3 regions of the Streptomyces sp. GL_141 genome follow, and region 1 is predicted to be linked to each of the others. Evidence: riboswitches for the same ligand, from Rfam matches in the RefSeq annotation. Region 1 holds a riboswitch; each other region holds the start of a gene.

Evidence for each region. A riboswitch is a leader RNA that binds a small molecule or an ion and turns the genes downstream of it on or off. The one in region 1 is predicted to bind cyclic di-AMP.
Region 2: linked by a shared signal. The riboswitch ahead of AC3IX6_RS23190 (transglycosylase family protein) and the one ahead of AC3IX6_RS04765 (M23 family metallopeptidase) in region 1 are both predicted to bind cyclic di-AMP.
Region 3: linked by a shared signal. The riboswitch ahead of AC3IX6_RS08715 (M23 family metallopeptidase) and the one ahead of AC3IX6_RS04765 (M23 family metallopeptidase) in region 1 are both predicted to bind cyclic di-AMP.

What each region holds. Positions count from the first base shown of each region.
Region 1 is NZ_CM174402.1:1,093,232-1,096,496, reverse strand. It holds gene AC3IX6_RS04775 (aspartate aminotransferase family protein) at 1-529, shown strand, start outside; gene AC3IX6_RS04770 (tyrosine-protein phosphatase) at 581-1,402, opposite strand; cyclic di-AMP (ydaO/yuaA leader) riboswitch at 1,718-1,915, shown strand; gene AC3IX6_RS04765 (M23 family metallopeptidase) at 1,918-2,931, shown strand; gene AC3IX6_RS04760 (winged helix DNA-binding domain-containing protein) at 2,998-3,265, shown strand, end outside.
Region 2 is NZ_CM174402.1:5,214,519-5,217,783, reverse strand. It holds gene eno (phosphopyruvate hydratase) at 1-443, opposite strand, end outside; gene AC3IX6_RS23190 (transglycosylase family protein) at 764-1,471, opposite strand; cyclic di-AMP (ydaO/yuaA leader) riboswitch at 1,474-1,645, opposite strand; gene AC3IX6_RS23185 (LysM peptidoglycan-binding domain-containing protein) at 1,922-3,052, opposite strand; partial or broken gene AC3IX6_RS23180 (cytochrome P450) at 3,196-3,265, opposite strand, start outside.
Region 3 is NZ_CM174402.1:2,056,782-2,060,046, reverse strand. It holds gene AC3IX6_RS08725 (M16 family metallopeptidase) at 1-90, shown strand, start outside; gene AC3IX6_RS08720 (M16 family metallopeptidase) at 111-1,478, shown strand; cyclic di-AMP (ydaO/yuaA leader) riboswitch at 1,729-1,888, shown strand; gene AC3IX6_RS08715 (M23 family metallopeptidase) at 1,901-2,695, shown strand; gene AC3IX6_RS08710 (GntR family transcriptional regulator) at 2,881-3,265, shown strand, end outside.

The sequences.
Region 1 (3,265 bases):
GAAGGTCTACTCCTCCATGGACCGGGTGCTCGTCCACTCCGCCAGCTTCGGCTCCAACGCGCAGGCGATGGCGGCCGGGCTCGCCGTCCTCTCCGTCATGGAGGACGAGCAGGTGGTGGCCCATGCCCGCGTGATGGGAGACCTGCTGCGCGGGCGGCTCGCCGCGCTCGTGGACGAGTACGAGCTGCTCCACGAGGTACGGGGACGCGGGCTGATGATCGGCATCGAGTTCGGCCGGCCGTCCTCGCTGGGCCTGCGGAGCCGCTGGAGCATGCTGCAGGCGGCGCGCAAGGGGCTGTTCGCGCAGATGGTCGTGGTGCCGCTGCTGCAGAAGCACCGGATCCTCACGCAGGTCTCCGGGGACCATCTGGAAGTGATCAAGCTGATCCCGCCGCTGATCGTGGACGAGGCGGACGTCGACCGGTTCGTCGGCGCCTTCCGCGCGGTCATGGACGAGGCCCACGGCGGCGGCGCGCTGATGTGGGACTTCGGCAGGACGCTGGTGAGGCAGGCCGTCGCCAACCGCTGAGTCAATCGCCGGGCCGGCGGCTCGGCGGGCGACGGCCCACCTCGTGGGGCGTCAGTCCAGCAGCCGGTCGCGGAGCCTGCCGAGGGTCTCGGGCGCGAGCCCGAGGCCCTCGGCGAGGTAACGCTGCACGCCGCCCCACTCTTCGTCGATGGCGTCGAAGGCCGTGGTCAGATACGGGGCGCGGGCGTCGAAGAGCGGGGCGAGCAGCTCCATCACCTCGGGGGCGCGGGCCTCGGGCGCATCGCTGCCCCGGCGGACCCGGTAGCGGTTGTGCGGGGCGTTCGACTCCAGGTAGTCCGCGACGATCGCCTCCCGTTCGACGCCCAGCGCGAGCAGGGTGACGGCGATCGACAGGCCGGCCCGGTCCTTCCCGGCGGCGCAGTGCATGAGGGCCGGGACGCTGTCCTCGGCGAGCGCGTGCACCACCCGGCTGTGCTCGGCGGTACGGGTCCGGATCATCGTCCGGTACGAACGGGACATCCGAGCGGCGGCCTTGCCCTCGCCCAGGAGCTCGCGGAGCTGCGCCAGGTCCCCGTCGCGGACCATCTTCCAGAACTCCCGGCCGTCGGCCGGATCCGACAGCGGAATGCCGACGTTGCGCACACCGGGCAGCTCCACGTCCGGACCCTCCAGCGCGTGGTCGGCTCCGTTGCGGAAGTCGAAGACGGTGTGCAGTCCGAGCGACGCGAGGAATTCCGCGTCGCTTTCGGTGGCATGCGCCAGATGTCCGCTTCGGAACAGTCGTCCCGACTTGACCCGTCGACCGTCCGTGGTCGGCAATCCGCCCACGTCGCGGAAGTTGCGCACTCCGGTCAGCGCCGGCTCCTGCGGCGCCAGATCGGTGTGGGGGCTCTGGGGTATCGGCTGGGTCACCGGGCTCCTCCGTGTCGTCGTCGTTGATGGTGTCCGAATTACGCTACTTCTGGGCAACTTGCCATAGCGAGAGGCGAGATCGGACACACCCCCGTGAGCCAGATCATACGGTGACCGTGAGTGGCTGATCACGAATGGCGAATTGCCTTGCTGGGGCGGTTGTTGAAGGGGAGGAATGGACGGAGGGTGACCGGAATTCCGGCGGCCCGTCATCTTCAAGATTCCGTTGGGGAATTCATGACTTGTTCCGCACGGCCGGACTCGATTACGTTCGCGATCGATCCGGACGGACCGCCTAATCCTGCCGCCGACCGGAAACCGCACCCGACTATTCACGCGCGTGGCAGGAGCGGGGGAACCAGGTAAGCCGCTGTTCCGGATCTCCGGTTGAGATCTTTACAACGGGACAGCTCGGGGTGAAGCCGTACATGTGCCGTTCACCGGCACGGGGGCGGCCGGACATCTCCAGTCCGAACCCGACAGCTCACCTCGCAGGCGTCGGAGAGGAATTCGACATGTCCGGAACGGGTAAGCACCGCCGTCCCAAGTCCCGCTCGATATCCCGCGGGTTCGCCGTCGCGGGCACCGGTGGCGCGGCCCTCGCGCTTCCGCTGCTCGGCGCCACCGGCGCCCACGCCGCGGGCGTCCCGGCCGCGGCGCCCGCCGCCGCTCCGGTCCAGGCCCCGCAGGCCGTGGCCCCGCAGGCCGCCGCCGCGCTCCAGGCCGCGCCGGCCGCCGCGCAGGGCGCCCCCACCGTCTACACCGTGGTGCCGGGCGACCACCTCTCCAAGATCGCCGAAAGCCGGCACCTCACCGGTGGCTGGGAGCAGCTCTACGCGGACAACCGCGAGGCCGTCGGCGCCGACCCGTCGCTGATCCACCCGGGCCTCAAGCTCACGCTCGGCGCCAAGGGCGCGGCTCCGGCCGCGGCGGCGAAGTCCGCGCCGTCGAAGTCCGCGCCGGCCGAAACGCCGAAGCCGGCCAAGAAGTCCGCTTCCTCCGGTTCCTCGGATTCTTCCGATCCTTCCGGTTCTTCCACTTCTGGTGATTCGTCGGATTCCTCCGACGCGGTCGCCGCGCCCGCCCCGAAGGCGCCCGCCAAGCAGCAGAGCGGCTCGGCCTCGACCGGCTGGGTCGCCCCGGTCGGCGGCGGCATGTCGACCGCGTACAGGGTCTCCGGCGCCATGTGGTCCAGCGGCTACCACACCGGTGTCGACTTCAGCGCGAGCTCCGGAACCACCGTCAGGGCGGTCGGCGCCGGCACCGTCGTCTCCGCCGGGTGGAGCGGCTCGTACGGCAACGAGGTGGTCATCCGGCACGCCGACGGCAAGTACAGCCAGTACGCGCACCTCTCCCAGCTGTCCGTCTCGTCCGGTCAGAGCGTCACCGGCGGCCAGAGCATCGGCCTCTCCGGTTCCACGGGCAACTCGACCGGCCCGCACCTGCACTTCGAGATCCGCACCGGGCCCTCGTACGGCTCGGACATCGACCCGCTGGCCTACCTCCGCTCGAAGGGCGTCAGCATCTGAATCCGGGGCGCTGTCGGAGGTGCCGGTTAGGCTGCACGTTTCGACAGGGGACGGGACGGTCGTGGCATGAAGGTCAGCGCAAGGGAGCTCAACCGCTCCACCCTCGCACGGCAGTTGCTGCTGCGGCGCGAGGAGATGAGCGTCGGTGACGGGGTCCGCCGGGTGGTCGCCCTCCAGGCGCAGCACGCGGCCTCGCCCTACCTCGCGCTGTGGAACCGGCTCGCCGGTTTCGACCCGGCCGGCCTCGACGCCGCCTTCACGGGGCGCGAGGTCGTCAAGTCGACGCTCATGCGGCTGACCCTGCACGCCGTGCACGCGCAGGACTACCCGGCCT
Region 2 (3,265 bases), 4.1 Mb from region 1:
ATCGGAACGGGCAGCAGGTGCGCGTTCGGGCCGCCGAGGTAGCGGAACAGCGGGAGGTCGGAGGCCTCGGACGCGGCGTGCGCCACGGCGAGGGAGACGCCGAGGATGGCGTTGGCGCCGAGGGAGCCCTTGTTCTCGGTGGCGTCCAGGTCGATCATCGCCTGGTCGATCAGGCGCTGCTCGGTGGCGTCGTAGCCGACGAGCTCCGGGCCGAGCTGCTCGATGACGGCGAGGACGGCCTTCTCTACGCCCTTGCCGAAGTAACGGTTGGGGTCACCGTCACGGAGCTCTACGGCTTCGAACGCTCCGGTGGAGGCGCCGGACGGGACTGCAGCACGGCCGGTGCTGCCATCGTCGAGGCCCACCTCGACCTCGACCGTGGGGTTGCCTCGGGAGTCCAGGATTTCCCGGGCTACGACGACGTCGATGGACGGCACGAGCATCTCCTTCTGGGATGTGACGCTGGGTGTGCGGTGGCATGTCAGGCCGTGGGATGGCCTTGCCGCTTAGAGCCTAACCGCCTCCGGGCACTCGGCCAGCCGACCGCCCGGGCCTTGGGACGAAAAAGGGCCTGAATGCCCCTCTTACAGGACATAGGGCCCTTGATCATCGGCGATCCGGAAGGTCCGTCAGGCCGGCCGCGTCCGCACACAGCACCGCCCGGCGCGAAGGGGGTTGCGCGCCGGGCGGTGGAATTACGTGGTGGAGCTACGTGTGGAACTACTGCGCGTCGCGAAAGCGGACACGACCGTTCTCACATGTTTCAGCTGAGGTTCAGCTTCTGACCCGGGTAGATCAGGTCGGCGTCCGAGACGATGTCCTTGTTGAGCTCGAAGAGCTTCTCCCAGCCACCGGACACGTTGTTCGCGTCGGCGATCGCACCCAGCGTGTCGCCGGACTTGACCTCGTAGGAACCGTTGCCCGTCTTGGGGGCTTCGGTCTTCGGTGCGGCCGGGGCGGCCGGACGCTCGGAGCGGGTGGTCGGAGCCTCGACGCGCTTGGTCTCCTTCTTCGACTCGGCCTTCTTCTCCTGCTTCGGCGCCGGCTTCGGCTGGGTCTTCGGCTTGGAGGGGGTCTCCGCCGAGCCGCCGTTGTAGGAGGAGTTCGACAGGCCGACGCCACAGGACGGCCAGGCGCCCTTGCCCTGGCCCTTGAGGACCTTCTCGGCGATGGCTATCTGCTGCGACTTGGAGGCCTGGTTGGCCTGCGCGGCGTACGTCTTGCCGCCGTACGCGGCCCACGTGGAGGACGAGAACTGCAGGCCGCCGTAGTAGCCGTTGCCCGTGTTGATGGACCAGTTGCCGCCGGACTCGCACGCGGCGACGCGGTCCCATTCACCGGCGGTCGCGGCGGAAGCGGTGCCCGCGGCCATCAGCGGCGCGGCCACGGCGACACCGGCGACGCCGGCCAGAGTGACGATGCGGACGGCCTTGGAGCCGCGACGGTGCTTGCCCTTGCCCGAAAGCAGCATGGAGTTCTCCTCACCGACGCCTACGAGGTGAGCTGTCGGGTTCGGGCGAGTGAGTGCCCGGCCGAGCGACCTAGCGCTCGGCTTAACCCCTAGCCGGTTCCGTGACCGTCTCTCAACGGCCGGTTCCGGCGCCTACCTTGGTTCCCCCGCTCCTGCCTTCGGCGCTTTACGCGACGAGTGTTCCCTCCGTCCGCCGGCAGGATTCGGCGATGCGGTCGAAGGAGCCCGCGGTGGCGAGCGATTCAGAAGGTAGACAGGTCTCCCCCCGATGTTCAACGAGGGACATCGGGGGGAAACGGTGCCTACTTGCGCTCCCCGGAAGGGCGTTTGCGCAGGTGAGGGCCGGGTTTGCGGAACCGTCCGGGCCGGACACGCCAGTTGACCTGAAGAGACACATGTCTCACTTACAGAAAACGGACAATCAGCTGGTTCCGGGCGCCTTAAGTGCCCTTATTGATGCGTTAGATCCAGGTTCTGACCGGGCTTGATCAGGTCCGCATCGCCGCCGATGACCTGCTCGTTGGCCTCGTACAGCCCCTTCCAGCCGCCCTTCACTCCGTTGGCGTCCGCGATCGCGACGAGGCTGTCGCCCGCCTTCACGGTGTACGTCGGCTCCGACGCGGCATCAGATGCGGCGGGCGTCTCGACCGCGGCCTGGCCGCGGTGCTTGCCGCCGCCCTCGGCCGCGCCGGGGGTCGCCGGAGCGCTCGGGGCGGCCGAACCGCCGGGTGCGGCCGGAGTCGTCGGGGCCGTGGGATCAACCGGGTTGAGCGGATTTGCCGGGTTCGAGGTATTACCGGGATTCGCCGGGTTCGCCGGGTCCGTCGGGTTCGCCGCGTCCCCCGGGCCGGACGGGGATATCGGAGCCGTCGGGCCCACCGGCACGGTCGGGTCCACCGGCGGCGGCGCCGGAGTCGTGGGGTCCACCGGAGCGACGGGGCCCACCGGGGCGGTGGGGTCCACCGGGCTCGTGGGAGCCGTCGGATCGCCCGGGAGTCCCGGAGGCGGCGCCTGGAGGTCCGGCTCGGGCATGACGGGCAGTTCGCCGGGCACGCCGATCGGATAGTCGGGCAGCGGCGAGTCCGACGGAGCCGGCGCGGCCGGGCCCTTCGGCGTCGGCGCCCCGAAGTCCGTGGACGGCTTGCCCGAGCCGGTGTGCGGCACGGAGTCGTCCGGGCGGGACGGGGCGGGGGTGGCGGATCCGGAACCGCCGGGCAGACCCGGGTCCACCACGGCGGCGGGCGCGTCCTGCGTCAGGCCGGCCTGCACCGCGCACAGCGGCCACGCCACGGGACCCCGGGAGGCCAGGACCCGTTCGGCCACGGCGATCTGCTGGGAGCGGCTGGCGAGGTCGGGGCGCTCGGCGAAGTCGAGCCCGCCGGCGCTCTTCCACTGCTCCTGGCTGAACTGCAGCCCGCCGTAGGTGCCGCCGCCGAAGTTGGCACTCCAGGTGCCACCGCTCTCGCACTCGGCGACCTTGTCCCATGTGGAGGTCTCCGCGGCGCTCGCGCCGGTGGCCGCGAGCAGCGGCAGGGCGAGTGCGGTGCCGGTGACTCCGGCGGTGACGACAAGTGCGGGCACTTGTCGGGGGCGTCTGTGGCGGCCGTTCCCGGAACGCATGAGGCTGCACCTTTCGCATAACGGCGGGGTAACGGCAGAACCTAGCGGCCTTCGAACGCCTGTCACAAGTTTGGGCAGCCAACTGACTTCAGGTCAGGCAGGTTTCAGGTGGTTTGGGTGATCTTTTCGGCAGTGGATTCGGCCATGAAGCGGACCGGGAGCGTCCGCAGTCCC
Region 3 (3,265 bases), 960 kb from region 1:
GTGCTCGTCTACGAGCCGATTGCGGCCGACGACGCCGAAGACACCGAAGAGACCGACGCGAGCGACGAGAACGAGGGGGCGGAGCAGTGAGCGACACCGCAGCCGTCACGATGACCTTCCACCCGCGCCCCGAGGCCGGCGACCCGCAGCCGTGGGCCTTCCCGGCCCCCGAGCGCGGGGCACTGGCCAACGGCCTGACCCTGCTGCGCTGCCACCGCCCGGGCCAGCAGGTGGTCGCGGTCGAGATCAACCTCGCCGCCCCGCTCGACGCGGAGCCCGAGGGCCTCGACGGCGTGGCCACGATCATGGTGCGCGCCCTGTCCGAGGGCACCGACAAGCGCTCCGCCGAGGACTTCGCCGCCGAGCTGGAGCGCTGCGGCGCCACCCTCGACGCGCACGCCGACCACCCCGGCCTGCGGGTCTCCCTGGAGGTCCCGGCCTCCCGCCTGCACAAGGCGCTGGGGCTGGTCGCCGAGGCGCTGCGCTCGCCGGCCTTCGCCGACGCCGAGGTCGACCGCCTGGTGCGCAACCGGCTCGACGAGATCCCGCACGAGAGCGCCAACCCGCAGCGCCGCGCCGCCAAGCAGCTCTCCAAGGAGCTCTTCCCGGCCACCCTGCGGATGTCGCGCCCGCGCCAGGGGACCGAGGAGACGGTCGCCCGCATCGACTCCGCGGCCGTACGCGCCTTCTACGAGGCCCACGTGCGCCCCGCGACCGCCACCGCGGTGGTCGTCGGCGATCTGACCGGCATCGACCTGGACGCCGTCCTGGCCGACACCCTGGGCGCGTGGACCGGTGACACCACCGCCCCGCGCCCGGTCCCGCCGATCACCGCCGACGACACGGGCCGCGTGGTCATCGTGGACCGGCCCGGCGCGGTCCAGACGCAGCTGCTGATCGGCCGCATCGGGGCGGACCGGCACGACCGGGTCTGGGCGCCCCAGGTGCTCGGTACGTACTGCCTGGGCGGCACGCTCACCTCCCGGCTGGACAAGGTGCTGCGCGAGGAGAAGGGGTACACGTACGGCGTGCGCGCCTTCGGACAGGTGCTGCGCTCCACCGCCGACGGCAAGGGCGCCTCGATGCTCGCCATCAGCGGCTCGGTGGACACCCCGAACACCGGCCCGGCCCTGGACGACCTCTGGACGGTGCTGCGCACCCTCGCGGAGGGCGGCCTGACCGACGCCGAACGGGACGTGGCCGTGCAGAACTTGGTGGGGGTGGCCCCGCTGAAGTTCGAGACGGCCGCCTCCGTCGCGGGCACGCTCGCCGACCAGGTCGAGCAGGAGCTGCCGGACGACTATCAGGCGCAGTTGTACGCGCGGCTCGCCGAAACCGGGACGGTGGAGGCCACTTCGGCGGTCGTCAGTGCCTTCCCGGTGGACCGTCTGGTCACGGTCCTGGTCGGCGACGCCTCGCAGATCGAGGAGCCCGTGCGGGCCCTCGGGATCGGCGAAGTGACCGTGGTCACCAACTGATCGTCAGTTGATCTCCGGGTGATCTCCGGGTGGTGTCTGGCGGGCCGTCAACTGGCCCGCCGCTCAAGGGGCTCCGGCGGCTTGTCCGTCGGGGTCCCTTTTGGGTTCATTGTCCGTTTAGTGGTGTGGTTGCTTGTATGTGGTGTGGCGTACGCAACAAAAGGGCGTGTCTGTTTGGCGATTGACTGATGATCCGCCTAGCGTCGGCCGTGCTGTTCGTCAGTTGTAACCGCCGCGACCCCGCGGCACCGGACAGCGATCGCCGAGTCCCCGTCAGGCGCGAGCCTGGGGAGCCGGGGACCCACTTGTGTCCCTGGGGTGAATCGGACCGCCTCGCAAGAGGGGGTCCGTAGGAGACCTTCCTGCTCCGAACCCGTCAGCTAACCCGGTAGGCGAGAGGGAAGGAAAGGATCAGCCCCTTCATGGCGTTTGGCAGTAGTGCCGCCGGCAAGCACCGTGGTTCGAGCCGTATGAGCCGCAGGACCGCCGGCTATGCCGGCATAGCCGCCCTCGCCGCGACCGGCGTCGTCGGCTCCCTGGCCGGCCCCGCGTTCGCCGCGGACCAGTCCCCCTCCATCGAGGACACCGGCAGCCTCAACACCATCGTGGTGGCCGACGAGCTCGCCGGTGACGTCGAGGCCCAGGCCCAGTCCCAGCAGCGGGCCGCAGAGGCCGCCGCCGCCAAGGCGCAGGCCGAGGCCGACGCCAAGCAGCGGGCCGCCGAGGCCAAGGCGAAGGCCGAAGCCCAGGCGAAGGCCGAGCGCGAGGCCGCCGAGCGCGCCGCCCGCGAAGAGGAGCGCAAGCGCCTCAACACCTTCGTGTCGCCGCTCGACAACACCTACGTCAGCACCCAGTACCACGCGGGTGGCGGCATGTGGTCCTCCGGCAGCCACACGGGCATCGACTTCCACGCCGCCTCCGGCACCGAGGTGCACGCCGTGGGCCTCGGCACCGTGGTCGAGGCGGGCTACGGCGGTGCGTACGGCAACAACGTCGTCATCAAGCACGCCGACGGCACGTACACCCAGTACGGCCACATGTCCTCGCTGAGCGTCTCCGTCGGCCAGCAGGTCACCCCGGGCCAGAAGATCGGCCTGTCGGGCTCCACCGGCAACTCCAGCGGCCCGCACCTGCACTTCGAGGCCCGCACCGGCGCCGACTACGGCTCGGACATCAACCCGGTCACGTACCTGCGCTCGCACGGCGTCACCGTCTGACCCGCTGCGCTCCGCACCACACGTCTTCCGCGAAGGCCCCGGCTCTCTGAGAGCCGGGGCCTTCGTCGTGTTTCGGGCTCCGCGTCGTGTGAATGTTTCGTATTTCCGGCCGCTCTCGGAAATTATCGTGTGTTGCAATAGAGTCGCAACGCGCACAGTCATACGAAAAAGGCGGAGGTCCGGTCTTGCGTATTCCCGCGCACACGGTATGCACAGCAATCCGCGACGACATCGTCTCCGGGGTGTTCGGGCCCGGCGCCCGGCTGACCGAGGAGGTGCTGGCCCGCCGGTACGGGGTCTCGCGCGTCCCGGTGCGCGAGGCGCTGCGCACGCTGGAGTCCGAGGGGTTCGTGACCACCCGCCGGCACGCGGGCGCCTGCGTGGCCGAGCCGACCGAGCAGGAGGCCGCCGACCTCCTGGAGCTGCGGATGCTCCTGGAGCCCCTCGCGGCCGCCCGCGCGGCCCGGCGGCGCAGCGAGGCCCACCTCAAGGTGCTGCGCGGCCTGGTCAGACTGGGCCAGGAGCGGGCCAGGAGGGGGCAGGGGGAGGATCTGCGCTCCCTGGGCGGCT